One region of the Nonomuraea roseola genome, then DNA from elsewhere that is predicted to be linked to it. Evidence: riboswitches for the same ligand, from Rfam matches in the RefSeq annotation. Region 1 holds a riboswitch; each other region holds the start of a gene.
The links. Region 1 has a riboswitch for cyclic di-AMP ahead of ABFX55_RS38075 (C40 family peptidase). Riboswitches for the same ligand answer to the same signal wherever they lie in the genome.

Region 1 (9,593 bases):
CGCGGTCAGGGCGGGAGGCGGGGTCAACCACCGCATGTCGCTGTCGGACGCCGCGCTCATCAAGGACAACCACGTCGTCGCCGCTGGAGGGGTCGCCGAGGCTTTCCGTAAGGTAAGAGACATGTATCCGGGACTGCCCATCGAGGTGGAGGTGGACAGGATCGACCAGATCGAGCCCGTCCTGGCCGAGGGAGCGGAGGAGATCCTGCTCGACAACTTCACCGTCGAGGAGCTGGCTGAGGCCGTCCGACTGGTCGGCGGAAGGGCGCGACTCGAATCCAGCGGGGGACTGACCTTGGAATCGGCCCGTGATGTAGCCGACACTGGCGTGGACTACGTTGCTGTGGGAGCGCTGACGCACTCTGCTCCCGCGCTGGACATCGCATTGGACCTCCGGGGGATTTGATGCTGCTCGCGATCGACGTCGGCAACACGCACACGGTGCTCGGCCTCTTCGAGGGCGAGGAGGTCATCGAACACTGGCGCATCGCCACGGATGCCCGCCGTACCGCTGACGAGATCGCGGTCGTCCTGCAGGGGCTGCTGGCCCAGTCGCCCCTGCTGAAGGGCGCGGACGTGAGCGGCATCGCGCTCTGCTCGACCGTGCCCTCGGTGCTCAACGAGATGCGCGAGATGTGCCGCCGCTACTACGGCGACGTCACCGCGGTCATCGTCGAGCCGGGCATCCGCACCGGCGTGCCGGTCAGGATGGACAATCCCAAGGAGGTCGGCAGCGACCGCATCGTCAACTCGCTGGCGGCCATCGACCAGTACGGCGGGCCCTGCATCATCGTCGACTTCGGCACCGCCACCTCCTTCGACGCCGTGTCGGCCAAGGGCGAGTACGTCGGAGCGGTCACCGCCCCCGGCATCGAGATCTCCGTCGACGCCCTCGCCGCGGCGGGCGCGCAACTGCACAAGGTCGAGTTGATCAGGCCCCGCTCGGTCATCGCCAAGAACACCGTCGAGGCGCTGCAGTCCGGCATCATCTACGGCTTCGCGGGCCAGGTCGACGGCATCGTCGAGCGGATGGCGGCCGAGCTGGCGGAAGACCCCGACGACGTCACCGTGGTGGCGACCGGCGGCCACGCCGCGCTCGTGGTGGGCGAGTCGCGCTCGATCGACGTGCACGAGCCGTGGCTGACCCTGATCGGGCTCAGGCTGATCTACAACCGCAACGCGACATGACGAAGGGCCCCTCTCTCGAGGGGCCCTCCTTTCGGCCGATCACACCTCTTCGGCGTCGTAGACGTCCCACCACTGCCCGCACTTGCTGACCTTGTGCGTGTAGGGGTTGTACTGGCAGACCTTGGCACGCACGGCGTAGACGTCGTCCTCGTGGAACTGGAACGTCTTGTAGCCGGGGTAGCCGCAGTAGTAGCGGGCGTAGACGTGGTGCCAGTCGTACTCGTCGTCGGCGGCCTGGAACTTCACGTACGCGCACTTGCCACCCTGCTTGTAGGTGCGGTTGTCGAGGTCGTAGAGACGGCCCTTGACGTGGACGGAGTTGCCGTCCTCGTAGTCGCCCTCGACGCCGATCCAGCCGCTGGCCTTGGCCAGACCGTGCTTGGCGTAGTAGGGGCCCCAGTAGTCGTCCCAGTCGGAGGCGGTGGTGGTGGACGAGGAGCTCGTCGAGGCGCCGGCGCTGGTGGCGGGGAGCGACAGGGCCAGTGTGCCGGTGGCGGCCACTGCGAGGAAGCCTGTCGCGAGCTTCTTCATCATGATCTCTCCTTGAGCCCCTACGGTTCCGGCTCCTTGCCGGATCCCCCCTGGGCTCTGTGAGTCATTGGTAACGGTCCGTGCTTGCACGGCCCCTGCAGAGGACCGACGAGCTCTTGCAGTTCGCCAAATCGGTACCCTTGGGGGTTGTGACCGACGAACTTCCCGAGCAGATGCGCATCCGGAGGGAGAAGCTCGACCGCCTTCGCGACGAGGGTGTCGATCCTTACCCGGTGTCCTTTCCCCGTACGGCGACCAATGCCGAGGTCAGGGAGAAATACCAGGGCCTCGAACCGGACACCGCGACGGGCGACAGGGTCGGCGTCGCGGGTCGCGTCATGCTCAACCGCATCGGCGGGAAGCTCTGCTTCGCCACTCTGCGTGACGGCAGCGGCGACCTGCAGGTCATGATCTCCCTCGACCGGGTGGGCGAGGAGTCGCTCGCCGCCTGGAAGCGCGACGTCGACCTGGGCGACCACGTCGGCATCGAGGGCGAGGTCATCACCTCCCGCCGCGGCGAGCTGTCGATCCTCGCCGACAGCTGGCAGATCACCTCCAAGTGCCTGCGCCCGCTGCCGGAGAAGCACGTCGGCCTCACCGACCCCGAGGCCCGGGTACGGCAGCGCTACGTCGACCTCATCGTCAACGACGAGGCGCGCAGGATGGCCCATGTCCGCAGCGCCACGGTCCGCGCGGTGCGCGACTTCTGGCACGAGGAGGGCTACCTCGAGGTCGAGACGCCGATGCTGCAGCCGATCCACGGCGGCGCCGCGGCGCGTCCCTTCAGGACGCACATCAACGCCTACGACATGGAGCTCTACCTTCGCATCGCGATCGAGCTCTACCTGAAGCGGCTCGTGGTCGGCGGCATCGAGAAGGTCTTCGAGATCAACCGCAACTTCCGCAACGAGGGCGCCGACTCCACGCACAACCCCGAGTTCACGATGCTCGAGGCGTACGGCACCTACCTCGACTACAACGACATGGCCGATCTCACGCAGCGGATGTACCAGAAGGCGGTCGTCGCCGCGCTGGACACCACCGTGGTCGTGCACGACGGGGTCGAGGTCGACCTGGGGCTCGAGCGGTGGCCCAGGATCACGCTGTACGGCTCGGTCTCCTCGGCCCTCGGCGAGGAGATCACCACCGACACCCCGCTCGACCAGGTACGCAAACTCGCCGACAAGCGGCAGATCCACTGGGACCAGAAGTGGGGCCAGGGCAAGCTCGTCCAGGAGCTGTTCGAGGAGCTCGTCGAGCACACGCTCGTCCAGCCGACGTTCGTCATGGACTACCCGCTGGAGACCTCCCCGCTCACCCGCCAGCACCGCGACAACCCGCTGCTCACGGAGAAGTGGGACCTGATCGGGTTCGGCACCGAGCTGGGCACGGCCTACTCCGAGCTGGTCGACCCGATCGAGCAGCGCCGCCGCCTCACCGAGCAGTCGATCCTCGCCGCGGGGGGCGACCCCGAGGCGATGCAACTGGACGAGGACTTCCTGCAGGCGCTCGAGTACGCGATGCCGCCGACGGGCGGGATGGGCGCGGGCATCGACCGGATGATCATGGCCTTCACCGGCAAGAACATCAGGGAGACCATCCTCTTCCCCCTGGTGAAGCCCTCCTCCCACTAGAGCGTGGCCGGGCGGGCACGGGCGCACCCAGGAGGCCAGGGGTGGCGGGCGGGCGTCGGCTCGGGCCGTGGATGATCTCACCGATCGTCGGGCAGGCCGTCAGGGGTCAGGGCAGGAGGACCAGGCGGCCGCGGACGCCGCCGGAGGACAGGCGCGCGTGGGCGTCGGCGGCCTTCTCCAGCGGGTAGGTGCCGGCGACCCTGGTGGTGAGGCGGCCGAGCTCCGCCAGCCGTACGATCTCGGCCAGCTGCCGCGGTTCCTCCCTGAAGAACACCGTCGCCACGTCCGTCCCGCGCAGCGGGACGGGGGCGACGCCCGCCGACAGCGCGATGAAGGCGCCGCCGTCGCGCAGGGCGTCCAGCCCTGCCAGCCCGGTGATCGCGGCGTCGATCACCGCGTCCACGCCGCCCGGCACCTGCCTTCTGACCGCCTCGGCGAGGTTCTCCTCGCGCGAGACGAACCATTCGGCTCCGAAGCCGCGCACCAGCTCCTCGTCCTGCCGTCCGGCGGTGGCGACGACGCGCAGGCCCCTGGCCGCGGCGAGCTCCACCGCGTACCCTCCGACCGCGCCCGCGGCCCCGGTGACCAGCACGGTGTCGCCCTGGCGCAGGTGCGCCCTGTCGAGGGACTGCCAGGCCGTCAGCGCGTTGAGCGGCAGCGTGGCAGCCTCGGCCGCCGAGACGCCCCGCGGCGCGAGCGCCGCCGCGCGGGCGTCGACCACCACGTACTCCGCCTGCGCCTTGGTAGGCGACTCCAGCCTGCTCGCCAGGGCGATGACCTCCTGCCCAAGGGCGAAGGCGGCGCCCTCGCCCACCTGGTCGATCACGCCCGCCGCGTCGAAGCCGAGCCCGTAGGCGTCGAGCTTCCTGGCGACGCCGTAGTCGGCGAGCGTTCCCGCCGCCACCGCCAGGTCGAAGGGGTTCACCCCCGCGGCGGCGACCTTGATCCGTATCTGGCCGCGGCCCGCCTGGGGGAGTGGGGCCTCGATGAGCCGAGGCGAGCCGGAGCCGCCGATGAGTGCACGCATGGTCGTCATGTCATCGAATCTAGGGAGAGCTACTCTCTTCGGGTAAGAAGGCACCTGGAAGTGCGTAACCAACCGGAGGGAGCCCATATGGCGACCGTCACTGCGGCCGAGCGCAGGGCCGAGGCCAAGCGGGCCTATGACGCCTACGTCGCGGCCTGCCCTTCGAGGAAGCTGCTCGACACGCTCAGCGACAAGTGGGTGAGCCTGGTGCTCAACGCGCTGGCCGACGGGTCGAAGCGCTACAGCGACCTGGCGAGGACGATCGCCGGCGTGAGCCAGAAGATGCTCACCCAGACCCTTCGCGGGCTCGAGCGCGATGGTCTGGTCACCAGGACGGTGACGGCGGCGGTGCCGGTAAGGGTCGACTATCGGCTCACGTCGCTCGGAGAGAGCCTGCTTCCGCTCATGGCCGCCATCAAGCAGTGGGCCGAGAGTCACATCGACGACGTGGAGGCGGCGCGCCTTCGATATGACGCCGATTCTGAGAATTCGCCGTGAAATTCATGAGACGGGCGGATTGCAGTAAGGGGCCTGTGGACCGTTCTCGGCACTCCAGGCGAGGAATGTTCGTCGTATAGAAACGATCAAGTCAATGGCGGTCGTCAAGTATGGAACGAAACGACCTTGACGACCTTTCCAGTCTGCGTTTACCTTCTGCGAGACGAGCAGCCTGCTTGAGCCGAGACGTCTCCGAGTTTGTGCTGTTGGGGGGAGGGCTCCCGATGGATGTGCTCACTGAAGGCGTCGAGCTGAGCCAGGACGACCTGGATCTCCTCGCGCAGTTGGCCAAGGGTGTCACGGTCGACCGCGTGGGGCGGGCCCTGGAGATCAGCGGACGGACCGTGCGCCGCCGCCTGCGCGGCATCTGCGACAGGATCGGCGTCGCCACGGCGATCGAGGCGGTGGCCTGGGCCGCGCGCCGAAGACTGATCTAGGCGCGTCAGTCCGCGATGCGCACGGCTCCGGCGAACGGGCGGTTTCCGAGGGCGGCGATGCGGACGACGTCGCCGGTGCGGGGCGCGTGGACCATCATCCCGCCGCCGATGTAGATGCCCACGTGGTGCAGGTCGTTGTAGAAGAAGACCAGGTCACCGGGGCGCATCTGCTCGCGTGTGATGTGGGTGCCCGCCGTCCACTGGTCGCCCGTGTAGTGCGGCAGGCTGATGCCGACGCGCTGGTAGGCGGCCATCACCAGGCCCGAGCAATCGTAGGAGTTGGGGCCTTCCGCGCCCCACACGTACGGCTTGAGCTGCTGCGTGAGAGCCCAACGCGCGGCCTCGGCCGCCTTGCCGCTGCCGATGATCGGCAGGTTGACCCTGGTGGCCCTGGTGCCAGGCTGACCGGCCTCGCCGATCGCCCGCTTGAACAGGTTGCTCTCGACCTTGGTCACCATCGTGGTGATCTTGCTGCGCTTCTCGCCGAGGTCGTCGACGAGCTTTTGCACCTCGGCCAGTCGTGTCTTGGCCGTCGCCTTGGCCCGCTCGGCGGCGGCGATGGAGTCGGCCAGCTCCTTGACCTCCTGGCCCTGCTGCTGCCCGAGGGCGTAGAAGGTGGCGGCTCCGTCAAGGAAGGAGTCAGGGTCGGCGGAGGTGGCGAAGGCCAGGCCGTCGGTGAAGCCGCCGCTCATGTAGGTGCTCTCGGCCAGGAGCGTGGCGCGCGCCCGCTTGGCGGCCAGGTCGGCCTCGCTGGTGGCAAGGATCTTCTTGGCCACCTCAGCGGACTTCTTGACGCTCTTGAGCTTCTCGCGCTGGCCGTTGTACTGCTCGGTCAGCGTCTCGATGTCGTTGTGGAGCTTCTCGACCTGCTCGGAGAGCTCCTTCAGCGTCGGCTTGGGGTCGGCGGCGGCCGAGCCGAGCGGGACGGTGAGAGCCAGGACGACCATCGCCGCGCCCACGATGGCGAACCGTTTGCGCAGGGCGCCGGGTTCGTGGGGGCGGGCGTGCTTGCCCGCGGTCTTCCCCTCGTGGGTACGCGTGCGCTTCACCAACCGGCTCCTCTCGTTGCCGCCTACCGGGTTAGCTGACGGGTTCGGGCCGGAGCAGCCCTACCGAGCACGTGCTCGGACTCACCCCATTGGCGGTGCTGGCCGCCGGCGGGTCCCCGGCTCCCCGGGTTGCGGGGATTAGGCGCGTCTCCACGCGTGTCGCGTGGGGGACATCGTCGCTGGACACTAGTGCAAGCCAGGTTCCTGCTCAACCAGAACTGCCAATCCCGTAGAGGTTGTGCAACCGAAGCGTCACGGCGTGATCACGCGAAAGCCCGATCTACCAGGGCATTGCAAGCGTATTGCCCGGCTTTAGGTGGATTTGTCGGACTGTTACTCCAGCGCTGCGCACTGTGTGCGACTTGCTACAGCGCGTCATGTGACGGTAGTTAAGGATGGGCCGAAACGGGCTGGGTACGCTGAAGGGCCATGGAGCAGGTCGCCGAGCGCACCCCGAAGGACACCGAGATCGTCGTGAGGCGCGCCCGCACGCCCGACGTCAGAGCCATCAGGCGCCTGGTCGACACGTACGCGGGGGCGGGCCCCCGGTTGCTGGAGAAGGCCACCGTCACGCTGTACGAGGACGTCCAGGAGTTCTGGGTCGCCGATCGCGGCGGCGAGGTCGTGGGCTGCGGCGCGCTCCACGTGCTGTGGGAGGATCTGGCGGAAATCCGAACGGTCGCCGTCGACCCCGAATACAGGGGTGCGGGAATCGGTCACCGTATTGTTACCGCACTGGTCGCGACGGCCCGTGACCTGGGTCTGCGCAGGGTCTTCTGCCTGACTTTCGAGGTCGACTTCTTCGCACGCCATGGCTTCGTCCCGATCGAGGGCGCACCTGTATCACCCGAGGTCTATGCCGAGTTGCTGGCTTCCTACGACGAAGGGATCGCGGAGTTTCTCGATCTTGAACATGTGAAGCCCAACACCCTTGGCAACACCCGGATGTTGCTCCATCTGGACACGGTTGACTCAGACGTTGACCAAGGGGAAAGGTGATTGTTGATACTCATGTCGATACGTTGGGCAACAGCAAGCATGTGTCCTGACATGTGCCACATGCGCCATCGAAGCGAGGTGACACGGTGAGCACCGGACAGCCGCCGTATCCACAGGACCAGCCTGAAGACAATTCCGCTGGGACTCATGGATACGGTCAGCAGAACGCGGGACGCCAGGGCGACCCCGATCCAGACGCGACGATCGTGGGCTATCGCCAAGACGGCGGCGGCTACGGTCACCAGGGCCAGCAGCAGCCCGACTACGGCCAGCAGGGCTACGGTCAGCAGCCTTACGGTCAGCAACAGCAGCAGGGCTACGGCCAGCAGGGGTACGGCCAGCAGGCCGCCTCCTCCGGTCAGCAGCCAGGCTACGGACAGCCTTCCTACGGCCAGCAGGGCCAGAGCCAGCAGCCCGAGTACGGGCAGCAGGGCTACGGCCAGCAGCAGCCGTCCTACGGGCAGCAGGGCTACGGTCAGCAGGCCGCCTCGGGTCAGCAGCCCGAGTACGGCCAGCCCGGCTACGGCCAGCAGCCCGGTTATGGTCAGCAGAGCCAGCCCGGCTACGGCCAGCAGCAGCCTTCCTCGGGTCAGCAGCCCGGTTACGGCCAGCAGCAGCCGGGCTACGGCCAGAGCCAGCCGAGCCAGCCCGGTTACGGCCAGCAGCAACCGTCCTATGGCCAGCAGCCTGACTACGGCCAGCAGCCCGGTTACGGCCAGCAGCCCCAGCAGGGCTATGGCCAGCAGGGCCAGTCGCAGCCCGGCTACGGGCAGCAGTCGCCCTACGGCCAGCAGCAGGCGTACGGCCAGCAGCAGCAGCCGGCCTACGGGCAGCAGCCCGGCTACGGCCAGCCGTACGGCGCGCCCGCGGGGGTGCAGCCTCCCGGCGCTCCCGCTCCGCTCGCCGAATGGTGGCAGCGGCTGGTCGCCCGCATCATCGACGGTCTGATCATCGGTCTCGCCGGCGTGGTCATCGGGATCGTCCTGGGACTGATCCTGGGCGCGATCCTGATCACCCAGGCCAGCTACGACCTCAACACGGGGACGATCACGCAGCCCTCCGGCTACTGGATCCTCAACGTGATCACCGTGGTGATCGTCACCCTGCTCTACATCGCCTACGAGTTCTTCCTCACGAAGTCCAAGGGGCAGACCGTCGGCAAGATGGTCATGGGCATCAAGATCACCGAAGTGGGCGCGCCGCTGACCGCGGGCGGGCTCAGGAGCGACGCCGCGCTGAAGCGCGCGGGCGTCACCTGGGGTGGCAACATCCTGGGCGTGCTTCCGTTCACTCTCGGCGGTCTGCTCGGCGGCCTGCTGATCATCCTGAACGGTGTCTCGCAGTTCTGGGACAAGCCGCTTCAGCAGACCTTCGCCGACAAGGTGGCCAAGACCGTCGTCGTGAAGATCAAGTAAGCGGAATCCTAAAGAATCAGGGGCCGGCTCGACGCCGGCCCCTGTTTTCGCGCGTGGGACCTGTAATCGTGGTCGCCCGCCGTACACAATGGGCGTTATGGTCGCGTCCGGAGTGCCCGCCGTACCCGCGGATTGGTGGGAACGGCTCGCGGCGCGAAGTATTGAGGCGCTGGTCATCGGCGTCTTCTATTACATTCTGTTCATCGCGGCCTGGGGTTTGTTGCGGACTGTAGGGCTTCTCGACAGCTTCGAGGGGCGGCTACCCGGGTTGTTCGCCTGGCTCGTGGTCGGCTCGGGTTATGCGGCCTATGACTGCCTCGCGCATTACCGGCGCGGTCGCACCTTCGGTAAGGTGATCATGAAGATTAGGCTGGCGCCCGCTCCCGGCAGGGCGCTGACGAGGGCGGATCTGGCTAAACGGGCGGCCCTCTATCCCGGAGCGATGGTGCTTGTGGGGATTCCAGGCGTCAATCTCCTGGCGGGAATCCTGGCCTTCGCCGTGGGCCTGTCCATCTTGATCGACAGGCCACTCCAGCAGGGCATCCATGACAAGGCGGCGGGTTCGCGGGTGATCAAAGAGGCTCGCTGAAGTGTGCATCCGCCCCAGATCCGGTTTTTTTTGGGATTTTCCGGGCGATCGGGTAAGGAGTCTGGAGAGACTGGCATTAGGCTGGGTGTGACACCCCCGCCAGGTAGCGGCCGTCTATGGGGCGCTATGGTCGGGGCGGACTGTGGTCATCAGCCGTCCGTGGGTGTCGACGGCAGCTTGTGCATAAAGGGCTCGTCCCTACAAACCCGAAGAGGCGCCGTGGGGA
Region 2 (9,593 bases), 1.5 Mb from region 1:
GGGTGGGCCACGCGCAGTAGCGGTTGACCTCGCCCTTGGCGGTCTCGGGCGACAGCGAGGAGTTGGCCAGCATGTACGCCTCGGCGTCCTCGATGGACATCTCCTCGCAGTGCAGCGCGGTGTCGACGACCATGCGCGCGGCGCGGAAGATGCGCGCGTCCAGGTAGCCCAGCTCGGTGGCGGGGGTGTCGAAGTAGCCCTGCTCGTTGATCATCTTCTCGACGTAGAGGCCCCAGCCCTCGTTGAAGTACGGCGTGCTGAACACCTTGCGGATCGTCCTGGGGTTGCCCGCCCTGTGCGCCAGGTGCCAGTGGTGGCCCGGGTAGGCCTCGTGGACGGAGATCGCCGGCATCTGGAAGCGGCTGTTGGTGCGCAGGCGCTGCCGTACCTGCTCGTCGGTGAAGCCGTCGGGGGTGTAGGGCACGAAGAAGTAGCCGCGCCGCGAGCTGGTCAGCGGGGGCGGCGAGATGTAGTGCGCCACGGACAGGATCGGCCTGTTGTAGGCGGCCGAGGGCAGCACCAGGCACTCCTCGCCGTCTGGGAAGGTGACCAGGTCGCGCTCGCGGACGAACTCGCGGGCGCGCTGCGTCTCCGCCTCGTACTCGGCGCGCATCGCCTCCAGGGTCGGCGGGTGGTTGTCGGCGAGGACGGCCACCGCCGCGCGCCAGTCGTCAGAGCCGTCGAGCCTGCGGGCCGCCTCGCGCATCTCGGCGTCGAGCAGCGCCACCTGCTGCCTGCCTCGCTCGTGCAGGCCCGCCGCGCCGTACCCGAGCAGCTCCCGCTCGGTCAGCAGTGTGGTGTAGAGCTTCTCCCCCATCCGCCAGCTGCCGCGGGCCTCGAAGCCCTCGAGGAAGGTCACGAAGCCGTCGAAGGCGCGGGCGGCGGGCTCGGCCGCCACGGCGAACCTGGAGCTCAGGACGGCGTCGTCGATCATCGAGGGGATGGTCTGCGTCAGCAGTCCCCTCGCGGTGCGGGCCTGGCCGAGGGCGCGCTGCACCTGCAGGTCGGCCGCCAGCTCGGGCTCGAGGTTGACGCGGCAGGCCGCGAGCACGTCCGGCACCTCGCCGAGCTGCGCGATCGCCGCCTCGACCAGCTCGGACTCCGGCTTGAGCGCCCGCTGGAACGGCACGAACAGGGAGGCGAAGACGCCGGCCAGGTAGGCGCTGGGATCCCTGCGCCACCACGGCCACGCGGCCAGCGCCAGGTCGCCGCGCAGCTGGGAGACGGCCAGGTCACGGTCGATCTCGTCGTCGAGGGTGGGGGTCTCCCACGTCGCGAGCCTTTCCAGCCACCCCGCCTGCTCGCGCTCGTAGTTCAGCAGGCCGTCCTCGGTGAAGTCGCCGAGCGTGCGGTCGTAGCCTTCGGCGCCCAGCAGTGTCGCGGAGATGGGGTTACGGGTGAAGTACCAGGTCAGAAACTCGTCCACCTTCCGCACCATATCCTGATGAAATGCCGCTTCAGATCACCGGTGCGCTCGGCGACCCCGACCTCATCCGCCTCCCCTGGGAGCTCCCCCTGGAAGAGTGGCCCGCCCGCCACCTTGTGGACCTGCCACGCGGTATCTCCCGCCACGTGGTGCGCTTCGCCAGGCTCGGCGGGAAGGTCTACGCGATCAAGGAGATCAGCGAGCGGTACGCCAAGAGGGAGTACCGGCTGCTGTGGGACCTGGCCAGGCTGGACGCGCCCGCGGTCGAGCCCGTGGCGTACGTGACGGGCAGGGACGAGGGGCTCGACTCCGCGCTCATCACCAGGCACCTGCAGTTCTCACTCCCCTACCGGGCCGTGATGTCGGGCACCCTGCGCCCCGACACCCTCACCCGCCTGCTCGACGCGCTTGCCGTGCTGCTGGTCCGGCTGCACCTCAACGGCTTCTTCTGGGGCGACTGCTCGCTGTCCAACACGCTGTTCCGCAGGGACGCGGGGGCCTTCGCCGCCTACCTCGTCGACGCCGAGACCGGCGACATGCACCCGATGATCAGCGAGGGCCAGCGCCTGCACGACATCGAGATCGCCTACATGAACCTGTTCGGCGAGATGCTCGACCTCGAGGCAGGCGGGCTGCTGCACCCCTCGATCGACCCGCTCGACACCGCCGAGCAGATCACCTCCCGCTACCACCGGCTGTGGGAGGAGATCACGCAGGACGAGATCATCGAGGAGGTCGACTGGCACAAGGTGGAGAACCGCATCCGCCGCCTCAACCTCCTCGGCTTCGACGTGGCCGAGATGATGGTGCGGCGCAAGGTCGGCACGGGACGGCTCATCGTGCGCCCCAAGGTCGTCGACGCCGGCCACCACCAGCGCCGCCTGCTGCGCCTGACCGGTCTCGACACCGAGGAGAACCAGGCGCGGCGGCTGCTGAACGACCTCGACGGCTTCCGTGTGGCCAGGGGCCTGCGGCACGAGGACGAGGCGATCGTGGCGCACAGGTGGCTGGCCGAGGTCTTCCAACCGACGATAGAGGCCATCCCTGAGGAGCTGCGCCGCAAGCTGGAGCCGGCGCAGCTCTTCCACGAGGTGCTCGACCACCGCTGGTACCTCTCGGAGACGGCGGGCGGCGACGTGGGCCTGCCCGCCGCGGTGAAGTCGTACGTGGACACCGTGCTGGTCCACAAGCCCGACGAGAAGGCGCTCCTTCCCGAAGAGGATCAGTAGGCGACGGTGATCCTGCGCCGCGGGTGCTCGCCGCTCTCCACCTCGTCGGCGACGGCCACCGCGAAGTCCTCTGCGGTGATGAAGCTCCTGCCGTCGGCGTCGGTGAGCAGCTGGTCGCCGCCCAGGCGGAAGACGCCCGTCCGGTCGCCGGGGGCGATCTCCGCGGCGGGGGCGACGTAGGTCCAGTCGAGGTCGTCGACCTTCCGGTAGAGCTGCTCGTAGACGGCCCGGGCCGCGAGGGCCTCCTTCTTGTAGATCTCGGGGAAGCCGGGCGTGTCGACGAGGCTGACGCCCGGCGCGACCTCGAGGCCGCCCGCGCCGCCCACCGTGAGCAGCCGCCTCACGCCCGCCGCGCGGACGCCGTCGATGAGGGCCCTGTTCGCGGCCAGGAAGGGCGCCTCGGGCTCGGAGCCGTCGCGCGGCGGGGCGATGGCGGAGACCACCACGTCGTAACCCCTGGCGAGCTCACCCGCCTGGGCCACGTCGCCCCTGACCGGGCCCGACCTGCTCATTCCTGTGACCTCGTGACCGCGATCGCCCAGCTCAGCCGCGATGCGCTGACCGATCATGCCGGTGGCGCCGAAAAGTAGGATCTTCATGAGCTCGATGGTATCCGTTTGATACTGATTACTTCATCGTGCTATAGGTACCTTATGGATACTGGCGATGCTTTCGACCCGAACTGCCCGACCAGGCTGGTTCTCGACCGCATCGGCGACAAATGGTCGGTGCTGGTACTGCTGAGCCTGGCCGACGGCCCGATGCGCTTCACCGAGCTGCGCAGGCGCGTCGGCGGCGTCACCCCGAAGGTGCTGACACAGACGCTGCGCGCCATGGAGTACGACGGACTGCTGACCAGGAAGGTCTTCGCCGAGGTGCCCCCCAGGGTGGAGTACACCCTCACCGAGCTCGGACGCTCGCTGCACGAGCCCGTCTCCGCCGTCACGCAGTGGGCCGAGCAGAACGTCGGGCGCATCATGGGGAGCCGAGAGGCCATCGACCACGCACAGTGATCTTTTCTATACGGTGAGCCTTTTCCCCTCCCGAGAGGAACATATCCTCTACCCGCCTCTTCCGGTGCGGCCGAAGCCTTCATAGCCTGGCTCGGTGCGTCCGCTGGAGAGCCTCCTCACCGGGCTGGCGGGGGTCTGCTCGTCGGGTGCCCTGCGCGTGGGCAGGTCCGGGGTGGTCTACCTGCTCGAAGGCAAGGTGACCTACATGGAGAGCGCCGAGACGCCGGGCGTCGAGGAGCTCCTGACCAGCGGCGGCAGGGTGAGCACCGCCGACATGGAGCGGGCCGTGACCAGGCGCGAGGGCGGCGAGCCGCTGTTCAGCGAGGGCCTGCTGACCCGCGAGGAGCTGGCCGAGGCCCTGCGCAGGACCGTGCTCGACTCGGCCCTGCTGCTGTTCGGGCTCGACAACGCGCGGCCGAAGTTCCGCCCGAGCGAGCGCCACTGGCTGGGCCCCCACTGGCACTTCGAGGTCGGCGAACTGATCGAGGAGTGCGGGCGCAGAACAGCGGAGCTCGACCAGGTCTGGCCCTCGGACGAGCTCGACGCGGCGCCCGTGGTCCCCGTCCCCCGGCTGCCGGGCGAGCGGGTCTCGCTGACCGACCGCCAGTGGGAGGTGCTCGTGCACGCCGACGGCGCCGCCACCCCGCTCGAACTGGCCAGGAGGCTCGACAGGACGGCCTTCACCGTCCTGCTGGCCGTGAGGGAGCTGGCGGCGGCCGACCTCCTGGTCAAGCCGAGGCGCGCGCCTGCCCTGCCGAGGCGCGCCGCCAAGCCGCCCGGCACCGACGTGCGCCACGAGCCCGCCGAGCTCAGCCTGCTGCTGCGGCTGAAGGCCGGCCTTGAACAGCTGTGACCGCGTCCATGATCTCCTCCCACAGCGGACGGGGCAGGTCGTGCCCCATGCCGGGATAGGTGAGCAGCGTGGCGCCGGGGATGGCGGCCGCGGTGGCCCTGCCGCCCGCGATCTGCACCAGCGGGTCGGCCTCACCGTGGATCACCAGTGCCGGCATCGTGAGCCCGCCCAGCCCCTCGGTACGGTCGCCCGAGGCGAGGATCGCGGCGAGCTGGCGGGCGGTCCCTGCGGGATCGTAGGCGCGGTCGTAGGCCAGGCCCGCGACCTTCGCGATGCGCTCGCGGTCCATCTCGTAGCCGGGTGAGCCGATCACCGCCCAGACCTCGAGCGCCCGCTCGACGGCGGTCTGCCTGTCGGGAGCGGGCGGTGAGAACAGCGCGGCCATCGCCTCGGGGGTGGGCGGTCCCACGTCGGGGCCGGGCGTTGACATGATCGAGGTGAGCGAGAGCACCCTGTCGGGATGGCCGATGGCGAGCGCCTGGGCGATCATGCCGCCCATCGAGACGCCCAGCACGTGGGCGGCAGGCCAGCCGAGCGCGTCCATGAGACCGGCCGCGTCGTCTGCCATGTCACTCAGCAGGTAGGGCGCGGCGGCACCGGGCACGAGCTCGGGCACTCCCGCCTCGGTGAGATGGGTGGAGAGCCCCACGTCGCGGTTGTCGTAACGGACGACGTGGTGGCCCCTCGCGGCGAGGAGCTCGCAGAACTCCTCGTCCCAGTGAACGAGCTGCGAGCCCAGCCCCATGATCAGCAGGAGCGGTCGGTCACCGGGGGTGCCGAAGCTGTCGTAGGCGATCTCGATGCCGTTGCTCTTCGCCATGAGCGTCATGCGGAACAGAATGACATTCTGTTCCGCATGACGGCAAGACTGTCCTAGCGGCGGACGGCCCTGCGGATCCGGCCGCGGCCCAGGTAGCCGACTCCGCCCACGACCGCGAGGCCGCCGACGAGGGCGAGCGCGGTGCCGGTGTGGGAGGTGTCGGACTTGGTCTCGGCGGCGGTGGTCGCAGCGGTGACGTCGGTGTCCAGCGAGGCGGGCGCGATGACCGCGGCCTTGCCGGCCTCCTTGGCCTGCTCGACCTGCTCGGCCTTCTCCTTCAGCGCGGCCACCTTCGCGGCCTCGGCCTTCTTCTCCTCGGCGGCCTTCTTCTTGGCCGCGACGGCGAGGACGTCCACCGGAGGCTTGGCCGGGTTGGCGTCCTTGCGGCCCCACGCGCCGGTGGAGAAGGCGACGGGGTGGTTCTTCTTGCCCACGCCCTTGCCCCACTTGGTGATGACGTACTGGACCTTGATGTGGCCCTGGCCGCCGTTGTCGTCCACGCCCAGCGTGCCGGAGTTGAAGGTGCCGCCGGTCAGGTCGGCGAAGGTCTTGGCGTCGAGGTCGAGCATGATGCCGTTGTTCGAGGGGGCGCCTGGACCGCGGTCACCGACGAAGAAGGGGGCCTTCTTGCCCTTGTAGACGACGTAGCCCTCGGTCATGAGGGGCCAGCTCGGGCTGGCGGCCAGGCCCTTGCGCATCGAGATGCCGCTGGCGGGCAGGCCGGTGTCACCGGCGCGGCCGGAGGCGTCGTCCCAGTAGTAGGAGGCGGTGGTGGATCCCTTGAGGAGGGTCCGCTGCTCGGTGGCCTGACCGACGTCGGGAGCGGTGGGCTCGGCGAAAGCGGTGGCGGCGCCGACGCCGACGGTGAGGGCGGTGGTGACGAGCAGAGCGGAAACGCGCATGCCGAAGCGGGCGGTCATGAAAGTCCTTTGTTTGAGGCAATGGGAATGCCGCGCTCAAAGTGAGATCAGCGAAAGGCGTAGCCGGGCACAGGCCGAACGGACGCTACGCGGAGCGCGGAGGGAGGAAGGGGGAAGTAAAGGGGCCGCTCAGCAGGCGGCGGGTATCATCGCTACAGGGGCGTGGCGGTAGTGCATGGGGGTTCGGTCCTCTCCATCTCGCCTACCGGGTTAGCTGACGGGTTCGGGCGTGGAGATGCCCTACCGGCCCGTGGGCCGGATTCACCCCAATGAGATGGGTCCCCGGTTCCCGCACTGCGGGATTCGGCGCCAGCCGGCCTGCCTTCCTGATGAAGGGCAAGGTCACCAGCTGGTAACGCAATGGACTCTAGGGGCAAAACACCCCAAAGGCAAAAGCAAACCCATGAATAGGGCAGAAGATCTACCCTTTATCGTCACGAATCAACCGGGTTGCAGTCACCCGAAACCCCTGAAAAACAGTGGAATACGCGCGCTCTGATCATTAATGCGATCTAGCGAAGAAAATCATGAAATTTCCTGACGAATCAGGGCCTACGGGCCCTCCCCATGCCCGCCGGAGGGCGGGCACGGGGATGCCACGGGTCACACCTCGAGCTTCTCCTCGATGGCGCGCATCTGGTGGCGGGCCATCGCCAGGTTGGCCCTCCCGCGGTCCAGCGCGAGGTAAAGGAACAGTCCCTTCCCGCCCCTGCCGGTCATCGGCCTGATGATGTGGTACTGCCCGGTCAGGGAGATCAGGATGTCCTCGATGGTGTCCTTGAGGCCAAGCGACTCCATGGTGCGCAGCTTGGCCTTGACCACCTCGGTGTTGCCCGCGGCCGCCACCTGCAGATCAAGGTCCTTGGAGCCGCCCAGCGCGCCCAGCGCCATGCCGCTGCCGTAGTCGACCACCACGGCGCCGAGGGCGCCGTCGATCGCCATCATCTCCTTGAGGGAGACGTCCATGCTCGCCATGCTTTCCTCCGTCGGGGTGTGAGTCACCGCTTGCGTGATGCGATGGCGGCCACGCTCGCCGCCGTCTTGCGGCCCTCCAGCCGCAGCAGCCCCAGGTTGGTTCCGGGCTCGGCCAGGACTGTGAGGACGATCGTGGGGCCCGCCGCGTAGAAGGCGGCGAAGCCGGCCGTACCGGAGATGAGCGTCTCCTCCAGCGCGCCCTTGCCCGCCATGGCGGCCATGCGCGCGCTCAGCGCGAGCAGGGCGGCGGAGAGCGCCGCGGTCTGCTCGGCGTTGTCCGCGTTCAGATCGCAGGCGACGGTCAGCCCGTCGACCGTGCAGGCGACGCTCCCGCTGATGTCGGGGGTGCGCTCCCTGAGGAGGACCATCTCTCTCAGCACCTCTTCTCGCAGCTCCACCGGTGGTCTCCTTCTGAGTGAGGGGAACCTCACGACAGCTCCTCCAGCGCCTTCTTCAGCCGGATCAGCAGGTTCAGGTCGGTCGGGTCGCCGTTCACCGCCGGCCCGAGAGGCAGTGCGGGAGCGTCGGGGTCGTGCGGCGGGCTGGGCTCGCGGTGCCGCCGGCCGCCGCGCAGGGGCAGCGCCGTGGCGGCGGGGCGGTGCAGCAGTCCTGCGGCGGCCAGCCTGCGCACCGCGAGCAGCGTCGAGTAGCCAGGTCTGCCCAGCCGTCTGGCCAGTTCGAGGGGGGTCGCCTCCCTGTCGGCGTGGATGAGGATCTCCCACTGCAGGTCGCTGAGCACCACCCGGTGCCCGGGCAGCCGCCTGACCGGCGAGACCGGGGCGGAGTCCAGCTCGGCCGAAGGCCAGATCGCCGTCAGCTGCGCGGCCCTGCGGGCGCACTCGCGGACGATCGCCTCGACCTCGAAGAACCACTGGCCGCCCAGCCAGTGCCGCTCGCCCGGCCTGAACTTCGGCCTGGAGCCGGTGACCTGGAGCAGGAAGAAGGCGGCGTCCAGCACCGCACCGAGCACGCAGTGCTGCAACTCGCCCCTGGTGAGCGCGCCGTCCTCGACCAGCCTGCTTCCCGCGCCCTCCCGCCTGGCCGCCCCGAGCGTCTGCTCGGAGACCCTGCCGCTGGCGGCGAGGACGTCCTCGGCGCCCGGCGTGTCGGCGCACTCCATGTAGGCGACCCTGCCGTCGTCGAGGAAGATCGTGCCGGAGCGCCCGACGCGCAGGGCGCCCGTCGACCGTTCTCTGGCCAGTCCCGCGAGCAGCATGTCCAGCGCAGGCATGTCACATCGTCAACTGACGGGAGATGGCCTCCAGGCGGAAGCGGGCCAGGGCGAGGTTGGCCCTCTCCCTGTCGAGCCGCACGTAGATGACCAGCGGGCTCTCGAACGGCGTCCCCAGGGGACGCAGCAGGTGGTGGCCCTTGTCCGTGGTGACGAGCATGTCGTCGACCCGGACCGTTCCACCTGGTGCCGACTGCGCCAGGCCGTCCATCGTGACGCGCAGGGTCTCGCTGATGGCCGCCGCCGAACGCGCGGCGTCGACGTCGCCGTCGGCGCCTGTCGCGGCCACCGCCATACCGCTCGCGTGGTCGACCACCATCGCGTCGAGCGCGCCTGGAATGGCCATGACCTCGGCCAGGCAGTCGTCGAGTCCGAGCACGGGACCTCCCTCGCCGTCGTGCTGATCGGGACAGCGTAGGAGGGAGCCGGAGGGGCCGACGTGCCAGCGTTGGTCGGGAATGTCGCCGGTTATGGATATCTATAACTGGAGGGGCGGAAAACTACGCCAGAGTGGCAAGCCTGCCCCGCGAGGCCGGCGATCGGCCCTCGCGGCTCCAGACAAGATCCGGGGAGGGTACGGCAGGCCGTACCCTCCCCTGGAGACCAGGCGTCAGCCGCCGCTCTTACGACGGAAGGTCCGCTTGTTGGAAGCGGGACCGTGCGCGCCATGGATCTTCGACGGATCCTTCCCCCTGCCGCCTTCGACCGAGTCGGCGTGCTGGTTGTTCTTGCGCTCCAGCGCCTCGCGGAACTTCCGCTTCAGCTCCTCCTCGGGGGCCTCGGTGGGCTCGGGTTCCGCTGGTGTTTCAGCCATCAGGACCTCCTGGTCTTGGGGACAAAGACAGCTTCGCACGATCGCGCGTACGCCGCGAAACCGGCCGCCCTCTGAGACCCCGCCCGAGGTCGTCAGCGGGCGACCACCGCGACGGGGCAGTGGGCGCGGCGCAGCAGCGTGTGCGAGGCGGGCGTGCTGAGCCCGACGGGCCAGCCGTGCGCCCCGACCACCACCATGGCGGCCCGCTCGGACGCCTCGACGAGCAGCCTCTCGCGATGGCGGTCGTGTGAGAGGTCCTGGACCACCGCCACGTCGGGAAAGGCCCCCCGCCACCCCGCGAGGACCTCGGTC
Region 3 (9,593 bases), on a different contig from region 1:
CACGGCCACACGCTCTACGTCTACGGCAACAGCGGCTGCGTCGTCGCCCACGTCAACCGCTATTTCACGAGCCTGAGGCTCCCCCCGCAGGGCACCACCTGCCAGGCCACCGGCTGACGACAGGCCGCGCGGGGTTGCGGCCGATCCGCAGCGGAACCGCCGGCGAAGATCACCGGTTCAGAATCGGTATCGCCCGCAGCAGAACGAGGGCTGAGAGTCACCCCACGTGCCCGACCTCCGGGTGCTGGATCGACAGTTCGAGCGGGCGGTCGTCAGGCCGATAGCGGCCGTGCGGGTCCTCACAGGCCTGGAGCCGTGATGACCGCACTGATCGCGGCGCCCAGCAGCAGGGTCGCGCCCATGATCGGTCCGGCTGCCCGGCTGCTCGGGTCGGTGGTGCCCCGCAGGCGTGGCACCACCGACCCGAGCACGATCATTTGGACGACGCCGACGACAGCCACACCGAGGTCGTTCAGCAGCAGCGCCAGCGGCAGGAAATGCGCTGCCACGACCATCGCCACCCACCACGCCATCCACCGGGGTGCGCCGCGCCTGGCCAGCACGAAGCACCCGGCCCCTGCGGCGACGACCTCGGCCGCGACCAGGACTCCGAACCAGACGTACTTGCCCTCCAGCGCGGTCGGTCGGTCCCAGTTCGCGGCGGTCAGCACCCCGAAGGCCACGGCCAACCCGACGCCCAGCACCGCTCCCGCCCCCAGCCAGATCCGCCAGCGCCTGGGCGGGTCCTCCTGCGCCCAGCCGAACCACACGAAGGCCATCAACCCGAACCACGCCGTCGTGAAGCACTGGTCACGCAAGAACTCGCTAAGCATCGGCACTCATCTCATAGGTGGGCGATCCGGGGTTTGAGGCGGAACGTTTATACCTCATATGTCTTTCGACCCCCGCCGTACCGTCACGGCTGCTGTCCGCCGGTCGCGGCGCCGGCCGACACACGTCGGCAGGAGCGCGAGCGCTGGTACCCCCCGCAGCGCGGGCGCCCCTCGGACCGACCCGGCGGTGGGGCGAGGTCTTCCCGCCCTGGATTCCATACCTTCGCGGCAGGCGGTCGGAGTGCTTCTGCCCGATCTGGAGCGCCGCGCTGGCCGCCGCCACCATCTGCCACCACCAGCGCCGCGAGCACGACACGCACCACGAGAGCGCCGACCGCGTACCCCGTCAAGCCGTTCGCAGCATCTGACAGGGATGCCACAGGACTGTCGGGCACAAGCCGCGGCCGGTCGCTCCCCCCTTGCGAGCGGCTGGACCTGGGAGCGCTCGCTAGCGGGAGGGGATCACCACCGCCTGGGGGTTGCCGGGGGCGTACACCGTGATGCCCTTCGGCAGGGCCCTCAGCTTCTCGATCTCCGCGCAGGCAGGGCACTTGTCGTAGCCGTCCTGTCTGGCCCTGTTCGCCTCGGCCTCCGCCCTGGCCTGCGCCACCCTCGCCTGCGCCTCCGAGACGGCGGCGTTGGCCGCAAGCGAGCGGTCCACCGACTGCTGCACAGGCTCGGGCAGCGCCACCCTGGCCAGCGTGAACCGCAGCCCTGTCAGGTACTCGCCGCCGAGCGTGGCGGCCAGGTCGCGGGCCAGTGTCCTGTTGACGCCGTCCTGCACCTTGGCGATCGTGGCGTTGCTGTCCTGGGCCCTGAGCGTGGAACTGCCCAGCAGTGCACAGGACGGCACGAGCTCCGCGCAGCGCATGCCCCCGATCTGGATGCGCAGCGCGTTGTCGACGACCGGCCGTACGGCCTGGCCGAAGAAGGCCGACCAGCCCTCGTCGCCCTCCCACGCGTACAGCTCGCCCTTGTAGGTGCGCGTGCCGTACCTGTCGTCGAAGGTCTTCAACGTCGCGGGGTGGAGATTGAGGGTGAAGTAGAGCGTGCCCTCGATGCCGAGGTTCACCCCGTCGCTGCTGGGGACCGTCACGACGTCCACGCCGAGGGCGGTGGCGCGCTTGGCGTCGGCGGTGATGGTGTAGAAGCGCTGCTGGGCGGGGTAGGTGTGGACGGCCGACCACCAGCCGGTCCAGGTCAGGCCGGAGCCAGGCTGGATGACCTGGCGGACCTTGTTGTCGTCGAGCGGCCCGCCGTCGCGCACGACGGCGACCTGGCCGCCGTTCGTGCTCTCCCAGCCGCCGACCAGGCCGACCAGGACGGGTACCGCCAGCACGGCGGCGACGATGATCAGGATGACTCTCACGAGCACCTCCGGGTGGGCGGCGGTGGCAGCCGCCGCCCACGTCCCTTCGCGGCTACCTCGTGGCCTGGACGGCCTGGGCCTCCGCCTCCGCGCTCCTGGGCGCGATGGCGAGACCGAAGGCGGTGATCGCCAGCGCGATCACCACGTAGATGGAAACGGCGGTGGTCGTGCCGTAGGTGGCGTGGAGCTGCAGGGCGATGATCGGCGCGATGGCGCCGCCGACGATGCCCGCCACCTGGTAGCCCATGGACGCGCCGCTGTAGCGCAGGCGGGTGCTGAACAGCTCGGCGATGAAGGAGGCCTGCGGGCCGTACATCGCCGCGTGGGTCACCAGGGCGACCACGGCGGCCACGACGATGAGCGGGAAGGACTTCGTGTCGAGCAGCGGGAAGAAGAAGAACACCCAGACCGCGGCGCCGACCACGCCGGACAGGTAGACCGTGCGCCTGCCGTACCTGTCGGAGAGAGCACCGAACAGCGGGATCAGCAGCAGCTGGCAGGCCGAGCCGATGAGGACCGCGTTGAGCCCGACCGAGCGCTCCATCTTCAGCACGGTGGTGATGTAGAGCAGGATGTAGATCGTGAAGGTGTAGAAGGCCACGTCCACGCCGATGCGCGCGGTGAAGGCCGACAGCAGCGCGCGAGGGTGCGTGCGCAGCACCTCGACCAGTGGCATCTTGGCCTTGGCGCCCTTCTGCTCGACCTCGGCGAACAGCGGCGACTCGGTGATCTTCACCCGGACCCAGAGGCCGACCAGGACCAGCACGCCGGACAGCAGGAACGGCACCCTCCAGCCCCACGACAGGAACGCGGCCTCGGACAGGGTCGCGTTCAGGATGCCGAGCAGCGCGGTGGCCATGATGAAGCCCGCGGGCACGCCCACCTGGGGCCAGCTGGCGTTGAAGCCGCGCCGGCGCGGGTCGCCGTGCTCGATCGACATGATGACGGCGCCGCCCCACTCGCCGCCCAGCCCGAGGCCCTGGACGAACCTGAGCACGCCGAGCAGGATCGGCGCGGCCACACCGATGGCGTCGTAGCCGGGCAGCAGGCCGATGAGGAACGTCGAGACGCCCATGACCAGGAGCGTCACCACCAGGACGGTCTTGCGCCCGACCTTGTCGCCGAAGTGGCCGAACACGATGCCGCCGAGCGGGCGGGCGACGAAGGCGACCGCGTTGGTGACCAGGGCGAGCAGGGTCGCGCTGAGCGGGTCGAAGGTCGGGAAGAACAGCTTGCCGAACACCAGCGACGCCGCCGTGCTGTAGAGGAAGAAGTCGTACCACTCCAGCGACGTGCCGATCAGGCTGGCGAGGATCACCCGCCGCGTCTGGTGCATGTCATGGCTCCTAGCTGCGTGGGGGGTATTACGATCGAATCTAAGGATCGTTCAACAATTCGACAAGAGTTTTGTTCGATGATTCTCTTTGGACTGTGGATAACGCGGTGGCAGCGCTGGAGCACGATCGGTCCCGCCTGGGGCGCAGCAGTACGGCCGAGCGGGTGGCCGACATCCTGCGCGAGCGCATCATCGAGGGCCTGTTCGTGCCGGGGGAGCGCCTGTCCGAGGAGGCGATCGGCAGCGCGCTCGGCGTCTCCCGCAACACCCTCCGTGAGGCCTTCAGGCTGCTGGGGCACGAGCGGCTACTGGACCACAAGCTGAACCGTGGGGTGTTCGTCCGCGTCCTGTCGGCCGCCGACGTCGCCGACCTCTACCGCATGCGCAGAGTGCTGGAGGGCGCCGCCGTACGGCGCTGCGCCGAGGCCTCGTCCGAGGCGCTGCGGGTGATCGGGGAGACGGTGGAGGAGGCCGAACGCTCGGCCTCCGCCGACAGGTGGCAGGACGTCGGCACCGCCAACAGCCGCTTCCACCAGGCCCTCGTGGCTCTCAACCAGAGCCCGCGCCTGGACGAGACGATGCGGCAACTGCTGGCGGAGCTGCGGCTGGTCTTCCACGCGATGCGCAACCCCCGTTCCCTGCACGAGCCGTTCGTCGAACGCAACCGGCTGCTCCTGGGGCTGCTGGAGGCGCGGCGGGCGGAGGACGCGGCGACGTATCTCGAGATCTACCTCGACGACGCCGAACGGCTGCTCCTCCAGGCGTACGAACCCGCAGGCTGACCCGCCGACGTCTTCCACCTCCAAGTCGGACCCGCCGGGCCTCGCTGCACGGTGGCCGGTACGACGCGATACCGCCCCGCTCCACGTCCGACCGCTCGACTTCGCCCTGCCGGATGGACTTCGCCCTGCCGGGTGATGTCATCCGCTGGTGACGTCGACCCCAGAGATCTCGTCGCCCCCGAAAGCGCCCCTGGCGGTGTCGTTGCCTCGGTTTGCTCCCCGCTTGACCAACCTGGCCGCGCGGACTTCGCTCCCCAGGGAGGTTCGCGTCGCTGGGTGACGTCGTCCCGAGAGATCTCGTCGTGCCCGATAGCGCCCCTGACGGTGTCGTCTGCCTCGATTTTGCACCGTTTCGACCCCGGGCCCCAAGGGTCGGCCCTCCCAGGAGTACCTCTCTGATCGGCTCGGCGGCACCTGCCCGCGTCCGGACACCCTGACGGCTTGTGCCGGCCGTACCGCAGCTGTGGCTGACCTGTGACCAACCGATCTCGCGATGGGGGAGTCCAACCGGTTGAAGAAGGAGAGGGGTCATGAAAAGGACACTTCTGGGGGCGGCGGCCGTGGCACTGGCCGTCGGCGGGACGATCGTCCCGGCACACGCGGACACCACCGCGACCACCACCACCACCAAGTCGACGGCCGCCGAGTCGGACGCCGCCACCGCCCGCATGGCGTGGGTGGGCGCGTGCAAGGACGCGGACGGGCTCAGCCACCCGTGCGGTACCTGGCGCGTCAGGCTCAGGGCCGGCGGTACGGTCACCGTCGCCGGCGCCGCCGCCACCGCGGTGGACGCCCGCGGGCGCAAGGCCGACATCGTGGCCGCGTTCGCCATCAGCGGCGACGGCCAGTGGATCCTCTACGAGCGCGTCAAGGACCACCGGCTGGTCGTGCGGAAGGTCGCGGGCGGCAGGGGGACCGTCCTGCCGGCCTCGCTGACCAGGAAGGGCACCGACAGCCTGCGAGCCCGGCTCTCGCACGCGGGGGACAGGGTGCTGGTGGAGCACAACGACGAGGCGGGGCGCGAGCCTGGCAAGATCGTCACGGTCGCCACGGGGAAGATCCTGAAGCTGCCCGCCGCCGACGATCTCGAGGGGTTCAGCGGCGACGGCGACGAGGCGCTGGCCACGCGCCACAACAACGACAACACCACCACGCTGGTCGCGCACGGGCTGGACGGACACAGCGTCGCCAAGGTCCCGCCGCAGGTGGTGATGAACGCCTCCACGCGCGCCCTGTCGGCCGACGGTCACACCGTCGCCGTGCTCATCGGCGGCAACGCCGACACGCGCGTGCCGCCCAAGCTGCGCCTGTACGACCTGACCACCGACCGGCTGTCGGCTGCGGTGACGCTGCCGCTCAAGCCGGACGCGACGGTCTACCTCGCCCACTGGACCGGCGACGGCAGGCTCACGGTCAAGGCGCACACGGGCGGGGACGAGAAGCCGACGGTGGTACGGGTGCTCACCGTCGACACCACGACGGGCGCGGTCAAGCCCGCCGACACGTTCACGGTCACCGCCAGGAACTACACCTGGCTGACGGCGGGAGAGTGACGAGATGAAGATCAGAATCCTGGCGGCGATCGCCGTCGCACTGGCGATGCTCGGGCTGCCGGGCACGGCGCTGGCCGACCCAGGGCACGGCGCGATCCGCTACGCCTCCGCGAAGGGCTGCGTGAAGAAGGACGGCGCCACCGTCCCGTGCGGCACCTGGCGGCTGGTCAGCCACGAAGGCAAGGTCACGCTGCTCAAGGACGCCCAGCTACGGGCGGTCGGCGCGAACGGCAAGGAGGTCGACTACGCGGTGGCGCCGCTGGCCGTCTCCGGCGACGGGCAGAAGGTCGCCTACTTCAGGAAGGACGGCAGGCTGGCCGTCCGCACCGTGCACGGGGGCGTCACCCTGCTGCCGAAGGACGCGCTGCCGCCCAGGACCAACCAGTACGACGTGGTGCTCCAGCTCTCCGACGACGGCGCGCGGCTCGCGGTCGTCACGTCCAGGGTGCGGCTGTTCGACACGGCGACGGGGAACAAGCTGGGGACGCTGCCCAGGTACCAGAACTTCATCGGCTTCAGCGGCGATGGAGACAAGGTCCTGACCAGCGCCGACGGCGACGAGTCTGTGATGGAGATGCACGTCTTCGACCTGGCGGGCAGGCGGCTGCTGTCGGGCACGCCGCCGCAGCTGGTTTCCAGCAACGGCCCCTACGCGCTCAGCGCCGACGGCAGGACCATCGCGGTGCATGTGGCGGGGTCGAAGGTCGCGCTGTACGACCTGCACTCCGACCAGATGGTCAGCAGCCACCTGATCAAGCTGCCCAAGGAGGGGACGGTCCACAAGCTGGACTGGACGGGCGACAACCAGGTCACCCTGCACGTCTCGCAGTACCCGGAGGGCAAGGCGACCAGGATGACGGTGATGCAGCACGACGTGACGTCGGGGGCGACGCGCGTCCGTGACAGCTACTCGATGCTGAAGGACACGTTCGTCTTCGCCGCCTGCGGCGGCTGAGCGGTCCCCCTGCCCGCGGCGCGCTGAAGGTGTGGCGCCGCGGGCCTTCCCCCGTCGCCGGACGGCAGGAGGGCGGTGGGCTCGCGGATGTGAATCCGCAGAAGGTTCCGGCCGCCCTGCGGCACAATGCCTGCATGAAGGACCGGACCGTGCGGATCTCGAAGTACCTCGCCAGGCACCTGCGCCACGATCCGGGCGCGATCGGGATCACGCTGGACGCGCAGGGCTGGGTCCCGATCGACGATCTGCTGGAGGCGGCGGCCCGCCACGGCTTCCCCATCACCAGGGAGGAGCTCTCCCTGGTGGTGTCGGACAACGACAAGCAGCGGTACGCCATCGAGGGTGACCAGATCAGGGCGAGCCAGGGGCACTCGGTGGCGGTCGATCTCGGGCTGGAGGCCGTCGAGCCTCCGGAGATTCTTTACCACGGGACCGTCCCTCGCAGCCTCGGCGCCATCAAGGCGTCGGGGCTGCTGCCGATGTCGAGGCAGCACGTCCACCTGTCGGCCGACAGGGACACGGCCGTGCGGGTCGGCGCGAGGCGGGGGGTTCCCGTGGTGCTGGTCGTCGCGGCGGGGGAGATGCACGCGGGCGGACACGAGTTCAGGGTCAGCGCCAACGGGGTGTGGCTGGTGGCAGCCGTCCCGCCGGCGTTCCTCCGCTTCCCCGGCTGACACCGCCGGATGTGACGGTTTCCCGGCCGGGGCGGGATGGGGGATCCCCAGGGGAGCGTGACGGGTTGGCGGGGGGCAGGGGCTTGCCCCGGAAGGGGGATGACAGGTCGACGCGGGGACCGTGGACGGGTGAGAGCGTCGGAGGGATCGTCACCCGGAACGCGATCCGCCCCGGTCCCCCGGGTGCCATCCGCCGGTCAGGAGACAGGCAGGCGCACCCGGAGACCGGGGCTGGGGAATCGCGAGGGGACTACGCGCCCGAGTACTGCGGGTAGCCGTACCCGACGACCTGCGACTTCGGACGGACACGCTGCTCGACGGCGCCGTTTCCCGTGTTGCCCTCGACCGTGGTGATCGTGCCGTTGCCGTTGTCCTTCTCCACGAAACCGACGTGGTTGATGGAGCTGATGCTCTTGCTGCCGCTCCAGGAGAAGAAGACGACCGCGCCGGGCTTGGGAGTGGTGCCCCAGCGCTCGTTGTTCTTGAACCACTTGGCGTGGGCGACGGTGTAGGCGTCCCAGCCGACCTGGGGACGGGCGCCGGTCATCTCACCGACCCAGGAGACGAACATCGCGCACCACGCGGCGTTGGCGTACGCACGGGGGCTGCCGCCGTCACGGGCGACGGTCTCCTTGGCGCGCTGGGAGTTGACGTACCACTGCTGGAACTTGGTGCCGCCGCCGGAGGAGTTCTCCTTGACGCCGATCTGCTTCTTCGCCTCGGCCAGGACGGCGCTGGCGGTCGGCATGGCGGGGACGCGCTGCTGCTGCTTGACGGCGGCCTGCTTGCCGTCGGTCTTCGCGGCCATGGCGGCCACGTGGGACTTGTCCTGGGGGGCGGGAGCGGTGTCGGCCTGGGCGGCCTGCGTGGGAACAAGAGTGCCTGCGAGAACCGCGGCGCCGAGGGCGGCGTGGGCGTAGGTCATCTTGGGGGCACGGCTACGACGGTGCTTGGCCATGAAAAGGGGAGTCTCCTTGCTCAGCTTCATGCCGCTTACCGGGTTAGCTGACGGGTTCGGACGTGAAGCTGCCCTACGGCACGGTGTGCCGATTCACCCCAGAAGGATTGGGTCCCCGGTTCCGCATGGTGCGGATTCAGCGGTCACAGGCATAGGACCTGTGAGTGTTTTGCAATGTCAGGCAATGTCCGGTTCGTCCGGTTTATGCCTGGAGTGACCCCAAGGTAATACATGAGGCAAGTTGGATACAAATTGATAAAGGTCCCGCGATCATCTACGGTCAGGTCATGTCGCCCCAGGACCTGTTCAACCACGGCCTGCAGGAGGACGGACGCCGTCCACGCGAAGCTCGAAGATGGTATCTCCTGGCCATCGAGTCAGGGCACCAGGAGGCCGCCCGCAGAGCGGCCTTCAACCTCGCCCTCATCGAGGATGAGGACGGCCGGATCGACGAGGCCCGGCACTGGTACGGCAGGGCCGCCACCCCCCGGGCGATGTTCAACCTCGGGGTCCTCGAGGAGGGCTGTGGCAACGCCGAAGCCGCTCGCCAATGGTACGCAAAGGCGGTGGAAAGTGGCCACCCGGAGGCCGCCCCCCGGGCGATGTTCAACCTCGGGCTGATGGAGGACCGGGCGGGCCACCGCGCGAGGGCCCGCGGCCACTACCTGATGGCCGTCGGCTCCGGCCACGAGGAGGCGGCCACGAGGGCCCGCGCCAACCTCGAGGCGCTCAGCGAGCACCCAGCCTGACCCTGGCCTCCTCCAGCATGCGCATCATCGCCAGGCTCTCGTCCAGCGGCATGATCGCGCTCTCCGTCCTGCCCTCCGCCAGGGCCTCGCGCACCTCGCGGATCTCGCCCGCGTAGCCGTTCAGGGCGGGGTCGAGCACGTGCTCCTCGGTCTCGAACCCGGGGCCCGACAGCGTGATGCGCTGGGGCGCCCAGAACGGCGCGGCGATGTCGGCGCGCAGCCCCGTGCCCACCACCGTCGCGGTGTTGGCCAGCGGGCTGATGAGCGAGGTGTCGAGCAGCGCGCGAGCCCCGCCCTCGTAGGTCAACAGCGCCCCCACCTCGGCGTCGACGCCCGAAGGAGCGAGCGATCCTGTGAGATGCGTCTCAGCGGGCTCGCCGAGCA

Region 2: it holds a riboswitch for cyclic di-AMP, as region 1 does, so the genes downstream of both, ABFX55_RS45100 (hypothetical protein) here and ABFX55_RS38075 (C40 family peptidase) in region 1, are expected to answer to the same signal.
Region 3: it holds a riboswitch for cyclic di-AMP, as region 1 does, so the genes downstream of both, ABFX55_RS22560 (CHAP domain-containing protein) here and ABFX55_RS38075 (C40 family peptidase) in region 1, are expected to answer to the same signal.

Annotation. Positions count from the first base shown of each region.
Region 1 is NZ_BAAAXC010000015.1:3,093,227-3,102,819, forward strand. Features, by position in the region: gene ABFX55_RS38040 (L-aspartate oxidase) at 1-406, shown strand, start outside; gene ABFX55_RS38045 (type III pantothenate kinase) at 406-1,188, shown strand; gene ABFX55_RS38050 (hypothetical protein) at 1,228-1,722, opposite strand; gene lysX (bifunctional lysylphosphatidylglycerol synthetase/lysine--tRNA ligase LysX) at 1,860-3,353, shown strand; gene ABFX55_RS38060 (NADP-dependent oxidoreductase) at 3,460-4,389, opposite strand; gene ABFX55_RS38065 (winged helix-turn-helix transcriptional regulator) at 4,468-4,878, shown strand; gene ABFX55_RS38070 (LuxR C-terminal-related transcriptional regulator) at 5,103-5,315, shown strand; gene ABFX55_RS38075 (C40 family peptidase) at 5,321-6,364, opposite strand; cyclic di-AMP (ydaO/yuaA leader) riboswitch at 6,370-6,519, opposite strand; gene ABFX55_RS38080 (amino-acid N-acetyltransferase) at 6,794-7,363, shown strand; gene ABFX55_RS38085 (RDD family protein) at 7,570-8,778, shown strand; gene ABFX55_RS38090 (RDD family protein) at 8,876-9,367, shown strand.
Region 2 is NZ_BAAAXC010000015.1:4,552,780-4,562,372, reverse strand. Features, by position in the region: gene ABFX55_RS45130 (DUF885 domain-containing protein) at 1-1,426, opposite strand, end outside; gene ABFX55_RS45125 (DUF4032 domain-containing protein) at 1,450-2,655, shown strand; gene ABFX55_RS45120 (NAD(P)-dependent oxidoreductase) at 2,649-3,254, opposite strand; gene ABFX55_RS45115 (winged helix-turn-helix transcriptional regulator) at 3,309-3,668, shown strand; gene ABFX55_RS45110 (DUF4388 domain-containing protein) at 3,763-4,521, shown strand; gene ABFX55_RS45105 (alpha/beta fold hydrolase) at 4,478-5,350, opposite strand; gene ABFX55_RS45100 (hypothetical protein) at 5,395-6,261, opposite strand; cyclic di-AMP (ydaO/yuaA leader) riboswitch at 6,446-6,580, opposite strand; gene ABFX55_RS45095 (hypothetical protein) at 6,865-7,236, opposite strand; gene ABFX55_RS45090 (roadblock/LC7 domain-containing protein) at 7,260-7,634, opposite strand; gene ABFX55_RS45085 (DUF4388 domain-containing protein) at 7,664-8,467, opposite strand; gene ABFX55_RS45080 (roadblock/LC7 domain-containing protein) at 8,469-8,846, opposite strand; gene ABFX55_RS45075 (DUF5302 domain-containing protein) at 9,078-9,281, opposite strand; gene ABFX55_RS45070 (universal stress protein) at 9,374-9,593, opposite strand, start outside.
Region 3 is NZ_BAAAXC010000014.1:884,109-893,701, reverse strand. Features, by position in the region: gene ABFX55_RS22600 (alpha/beta fold hydrolase) at 1-117, shown strand, start outside; gene ABFX55_RS22595 (hypothetical protein) at 300-833, opposite strand; gene ABFX55_RS22590 (SPFH domain-containing protein) at 1,282-2,202, opposite strand; gene ABFX55_RS22585 (MFS transporter) at 2,255-3,538, opposite strand; gene ABFX55_RS22580 (GntR family transcriptional regulator) at 3,646-4,320, shown strand; gene ABFX55_RS22575 (hypothetical protein) at 4,851-5,873, shown strand; gene ABFX55_RS22570 (WD40 repeat domain-containing protein) at 5,878-6,828, shown strand; gene ABFX55_RS22565 (RNA 2'-phosphotransferase) at 6,963-7,502, shown strand; gene ABFX55_RS22560 (CHAP domain-containing protein) at 7,753-8,460, opposite strand; cyclic di-AMP (ydaO/yuaA leader) riboswitch at 8,478-8,612, opposite strand; gene ABFX55_RS22555 (SEL1-like repeat protein) at 8,748-9,209, shown strand; gene ABFX55_RS22550 (Gfo/Idh/MocA family protein) at 9,190-9,593, opposite strand, start outside.